One region of the Pseudomonas anguilliseptica genome, then DNA from elsewhere that is predicted to be linked to it. Evidence: predicted binding sites of a transcription regulator. Region 1 holds the regulator's gene; the other holds the start of a gene.
The links. The regulator sigma-54, encoded in region 1, starts transcription at its own class of promoters, with help from an activator protein. The targets are predictions, from matches to a motif close to ANTGGCATNNANNTTGCTNT.
Positions count from the first base shown of each region.

Region 2: BLW24_RS14195 (ammonium transporter) is a predicted target of sigma-54. The motif match lies at 1,141-1,160, and genes of this name have one in related genera.

Region 1 covers NZ_FNSC01000001.1:869,882-872,966, reverse strand. The annotation lists gene ptsN (PTS IIA-like nitrogen regulatory protein PtsN) at 1-298, opposite strand, end outside; gene hpf (ribosome hibernation-promoting factor, HPF/YfiA family) at 314-622, opposite strand; gene BLW24_RS04180 (RNA polymerase factor sigma-54) at 817-2,331, opposite strand; gene lptB (LPS export ABC transporter ATP-binding protein) at 2,471-3,085, opposite strand, start outside.
Region 2 covers NZ_FNSC01000001.1:2,905,369-2,908,453, reverse strand. The annotation lists gene BLW24_RS14195 (ammonium transporter) at 1-1,106, opposite strand, end outside; gene BLW24_RS14190 (putative bifunctional diguanylate cyclase/phosphodiesterase) at 1,440-3,085, shown strand, end outside.

The DNA of each region.
Region 1 (3,085 bases):
GGTCCACAGGCGCGCCGTCGATGGCGTCGAAGTCTACGGCGGAGTCCAGGCGCAGCAAGGCACTGATCGGCGCGGTGCAACCGGGCAGGCGACAGTGCGGAATGGCAATGCCATTACCGAAACCGGTCGAGCCTAGTTTTTCCCGGGCAATCAGGCTTTCGAAGATGTCTTGGCCATCCAGGTCAGGCAGCTCGCGCGCCACCAGGTTGGCAATCTGTTCGAGGACACGTTTTTTGCTGCCGCCCGGCACGTTCACCAGGGAACGGCCGGGGGGCAGGATGGTTTCAAGTCGGATCATAGGAGATAGACGATGTCAGCGGGCCATAGCGCCCTGTTGACGGTCGAGCTGTTTTTCCTTGTGTTTGATGAGTTGTCGGTCGAGTTTATCAGTCAGTAGATCGATGGCTGCGTACATGTCTTCATGTTCGGCATTGGCGACGACTTCGCCGCCGGCAATGTGCAGGGTCGCTTCGATTTTCTGTTTGAGCTTCTCGACCTCCATGGTGACTTGCACGTTGGTAATCTTGTCGAAGTGGCGCTCCAATCGGCCGAGTTTTTCGGCGATGTAGTCGCGCAGGGCGTCGGTCACATCCAGCTGGTGTCCACTGATGTTGACTTGCATACCGCTTTCTCCTTGTTGCCGTGTGTAAGAGGCAGGCGAGAGGCCTGCCGCCGGAACACTTTGGCGTGGAAGACTCTGACAGAACGAGCCTGGCACGGCCGCTAATTGCTTGTTGGCAGTATGGCTGCTTTTGCGAAAAGGCGTGGCCGGGAGTGTTCTGTGCAGTGCGATCTGTCTTCCTTCTTCGTGCCGCCTTAGATCAATCGTTTGCGCTCACTGGAAGGCGCTATTCCGAGGGATTCACGGTACTTGGCGACCGTGCGGCGGGCTACTTGAATGCCCTGTGCCTCCAGTAAACCAGCGATCTTGCTGTCACTCAACGGCTTTTTCGCATTTTCCGCGGCGACCAGTTTTTTGATGATGGCGCGGATCGCCGTGGACGAGCATTCGCCGCCTTCGGAGGTGCTGACGTGGCTGGAAAAGAAATATTTCAGCTCGTAAATACCGCGCGGGGTGTGCATAAATTTCTGTGTGGTCACCCGCGAAATAGTCGACTCGTGCATGCCCACAGCTTCAGCAATATCGTGCAGCACCAGGGGTTTCATCGCCTCATCGCCGTAGTCGAGGAAACCACGCTGATGTTCGACGATCTGCGTGGCAACCTTCATCAGAGTTTCGTTACGACTTTGCAGGCTTTTGATAAACCAGCGCGCTTCTTGCAGCTGGTTACGCATAAAAGTGTTGTCGGCGCTGGAGTCGGCGCGCTTCACAAAACCGGCGTACTGCGCGTTGACCCGCAGGCGTGGCATAGCTTCCTGGTTGAGCTCCACCAGCCAGCGTTCGTTGTGTTTGCGCACGATTACATCGGGCACCACGTATTCCGGCTCACTGGATTCGATTTGCGAGCCAGGGCGCGGGTTGAGGCTTTGAATCAGGTCGATAACCTGGCGCAGCTCATCTTCCTTGAGCTTCATGCGGCGCATCAGCTGGCTGTAGTCGCGGCTGCCGAGAAGATCAAGGTAGTCGCTGGCCAGACGCTGGGCTTCGCTCAGCCATGGGGTTTTCGCCGGCAGCTGGCGCAGTTGCAGGAGCAGGCACTCGCCCAGGTTGCGCGCGGCGATGCCGGTAGGCTCGAACTGCTGGATGCGGTGCAGCACGGCTTCGACTTCGTCGAGCTCAATATCCAGTTCCGGATCGAAGGCTTCGACGACTTCTTCCAGGCTTTCCTCCAGGTAGCCCTGGTCATTGATGCAGTCGATCAGGGTGGCCGCAATCAGGCGATCCTTGTCGGACATAGGCGCCAGGTTGAGCTGCCATAGCAGGTGGCTTTGCAGGCTCTCGCCGCTGGAGGTGCGTGTGGTGAAATCCCACTCGTCGTCGTCATTGGTGCTGCTGGGCAGGCTGCTGGCGCTGGTTTGGTAGATGTCTTCCCAGGCGGTATCGACGGGCAGCTCATTAGGAATACGTTCGCCCCAATCACCTTCTTCCAGGTTGTCCACGGTCTGCGTGGCTTCCTGGTAGTTGGTTTCCTGATAGGGCGCTTCGGGCTGTTCGCTGGGGCTGGCGCTTTCTGCACCATCGGCCATAGGGTCCGAATTGTCGAAATCATCGCCATCTTCCTGGCGTTCGAGCATCGGGTTGGACTCCAAGGCCTCCTGGATCTCTTGCTGCAGATCCAGGGTCGACAGTTGGAGCAGGCGGATGGCCTGTTGCAGCTGCGGCGTCATCGTCAGCTGCTGGCCCATTCTCAGGACTAGCGATGGTTTCATTGCAGACCTTATTTACCGGCGTCTGTGCGCAATCCACTACAGGGCGTTTTCAAAAAAGCGCCACTAGGAAGCAAATTATATGCCTGACTTTAAGGGTTTTGCCTAGCCTTGGCTGCAGCCGGCTTGAGAAAAGCTGTGGTTACAGCCGGAACTCATGCCCCAGGTAAACTTCTTTGACTGTCTGGTTGGCCAGAATAGTCTCGGCATCACCCTCTGCAATCAGTTGACCATCGCTGACGATATAGGCGGTTTCGCAGATATCCAGGGTCTCGCGCACGTTGTGATCGGTGATCAATACACCGATGCCCTTGGCCTTGAGGTGATGGATGATCTGCTTGATATCGCCCACGGAAATCGGGTCGACACCGGCGAAGGGTTCGTCGAGCAGGATGAACTTGGGGTTGGTCGCCAAAGCGCGGGCAATTTCCACGCGGCGGCGCTCACCACCAGACAGGCTCATGCCAAGGTTGTCGCGGATATGGCTGATATGGAATTCCTGCAGCAGCCCCTCAAGTTCCTTGCGGCGTGCAGCGCCATCTAGGTCCTTGCGGGTTTCCAGGATGGCCATGATGTTGTCGGCCACGCTTAGTTTGCGGAATATCGAGGCTTCCTGCGGCAGGTAGCCAATACCGGCGCGAGCGCGGCCATGCATGGGCTGATGACTGACGTCGAGATCGTCGATCAGCACGCGGCCCTGGTCGGCCTGAACCAGGCCAACGATCATGTAGAAGCAGGTGGTCTTACCGGCCCCGTT
Region 2 (3,085 bases), 2.0 Mb from region 1:
CCGGCGCCGAGCAACTGCACACCGACCCGCGACCAGTTGAACAGGTCGCCACTGAAGAACAGCCCGGCCGCCACCGTACCCCAGACACCGGCAAAGCCATGCACTGGCACCGCGCCAACTACATCATCCAGCTGCCAGCGCTCCAGCAGGCGCATACCGAACACCACCACAAAACCGGATACCAGCCCGGTCAGCAGGGCAAACAGCGGCGACATACTCGCGCAACCGGCGGTGATGCCGACCAAACCGCCGAGCGAACCGTTCACCGTAGTGGTCAGCAGCACCGGACTGGAGGTACTGCGCTGCGCCAGAAATGCGCCCAGCGCTCCGGCCGATGCAGCCAGATGGGTATTCAGGGCAATCAGGCCGAGGCTGACATTCATCTCCAGACTGCTGCCGGCGTTAAAGCCAAACCAGCCGACCCAGAGAATAAAACCGCCCAGCGCGACCAGGCTGAGGTTGTGCCCGGGAATGCTGCGCGGCGTGCCATCCGCAGCAAAGCGGCCCAGACGCGGCCCCAGTACCAAAATGCCGGCCAGCGCACACCAGGCGCCAACGCTGTGCACCACGGTCGAACCGGCGAAGTCGATAAAACCCAAGGCCGCCAACCAACCCTGGCCGCCATAGATGCCGCTCCACACCCAGCTGCCGAACACCGGGTAGATAAACCCGCTGATCACCACTGCGCCAATCAGGTAGGCCGAATAGCGCGTGCGCTCGGCCATGGCACCACTGGCGATGGTCGCTGCCGTGGCGGCGAACATCATCTGAAACAGCAGAAAGGTGAAATCCCAGGGCCCGCCGGTATGCGGCGCGAAATGGCTCATGCCGAACCAGCCGGTGATATTGCTGCCGAACATCAGACCGAAGCCCAGCAGCCAGAAGGTGATGCCACCGACGCAGCCGTCCATGTAATTTTTCATCATCACATTGACCGCATTCTTTGCCCGCGACATGCCGCTTTCCAGCAAGGCAAAGCCGGCCTGCATAAAGAACACCAGCACGCTGGCCAACACCAGCCAGGCCGTGTTGAGCGCCTCATCGCTGGCCGCCTGCGCCAGTGGTGAAACCAACAGTGCAGCTACCCCTAACAGTCGAGTTCTCATCGCAGCGTCCCCCATAAAGGTGAGTAGAGGGGGCTTCGCAACTCTCATGCCAAACAAAAAAATAGCTGGGCGCCATTTTTAACGTTGCCTAGCAACGGCCCCAAAGGTGGTCGCCAGGCCTGGCAGACCATAAAAAACCGCCCAACGGCGCTCAAGCCGCAAGCAACTCGCACCGACACAGTGCAGGCGGGCAACACAGCTGCCTGCAGTCGCGCCATCGCCGCGCAGATAATTTGTTCGACAAACTTTGGTAATGGCCCTTTGACTGCAAGCGCGACTTTGCCAATACTCACTAGCGTCTGACGCCGAAGGCCTCGAACAAGGAACCGTCATTTGAAGCTGGAACTCAAAAACAGCCTGTCACTCAAGTTGCTCCGCGTGGTGCTGCTATCAGCGCTGGTCGTCGGCGTGGTCTTGAGTCTTGCGCAGATTGTTTTCGACGTTTACAAAACACGTCAGGCAGTCGCCAACGACGCGCACCGTATTCTCGGCATGTTCCGCGACCCTTCCACCCAGGCGGTCTACAGCCTGGATCGGGAAATGGGCATGCAGGTGATCGAAGGCCTGTTCCAACATGAGTCGGTGCGCATGGCCGCCATCGGTCACCCCAATGAACCGATGCTGGCGGAGAAAGCCCGAGAGCAGGTCGATATCCCCACGCGCTGGCTGACCGACCCGATCCTTGGCAAAGAACAGAATTTCACCACCCAGCTGGTAGGCCGTGGCCCCTACAGCGAATACTACGGCGACCTCAGCATCACCCTCGACACGGCTCCCTACGGCGAGAGCTTTGTCACCAACTCAGTCATCATCTTTATCTCCGGCGTGCTGCGTGCCCTGGCCATGGGTTTGGTGCTGTACCTGGTCTACCACTGGCTGCTGACCAAACCGCTGTCGAAGATCATTGAGCACCTGACCAATATCAACCCGGACCGCCCCAGCGAGCACAAGCTGCCGATGCTCAAGGGCAACGAGAAGAATGAACTGGGGCTGTGGATCAATACCGCCAACCAGCTGCTCTCCTCCATCGAACGCAACACCCACCTGCGCCGCGAAGCGGAAAACAGCCTGCTGCGCATGGCTCAGTACGATTTCCTTACCGGGCTGCCGAACCGTCAGCAGCTGCAACAGCAACTCGATCAGATTCTTGAAGACGCCGGGCGCCTAAACCGGCGAGTGGCGGTGCTCTGCGTAGGCCTGGATGACTTCAAAGAGATCAACGAGCAGTTTAGCTATCAGACTGGCGACCAACTGCTGCTGGCCCTGTCCGACCGTTTGCGCAGCCACAGTGGCCGCCTCGGCGCTCTGGCCCGCTTAGGTGGTGATCAGTTCGCCCTGGTGCAGGCCGATATCGAGCAGCCTTACGAGGCCGCCGAGCTGGCGCAGAGCGTACTCGACGACCTCGACAACCCGTTTATGCTCGACCAGCAGCAAATGCGCCTACGTGCCACCATCGGCATCACCCTGTTCCCGGAGGATGGCGACAGCACCGAGAAGCTGCTGCAGAAAGCCGAGCAGACCATGACCCTGGCCAAGAGTCGGTCACGCAACCGCTACCAGTTCTATATCGCCAGCGTCGACAGCGAAATGCGCCGCCGCCGCGAGCTGGAAAAAGACCTGCGCGACGCCTTGTCCCTGAACCAACTGCACATGGTTTACCAACCGCAGGTCGACTACCGCGACCACAGTGTGGTTGGCGTCGAAGCGCTGCTGCGCTGGCAACATCCACAACATGGTTTCGTGTCGCCAGATCTGTTTATCCCGCTTGCCGAACAGAGCGGTACCATCATCCCGATTGGTGAATGGATTCTTGACCAATCCTGCCGTCAGCTGCGCGAATGGCATGATCAGGGCTTCACCGAGCTGCGCATGGCGGTCAACCTCTCCACCGTACAGCTGCACCACGCCGAGCTGCCACGGGTGGTCAACAACCTGATGCAGGTCTATCGCCTGCCGCTGCGCAGCCTGGAGCTGGAAGT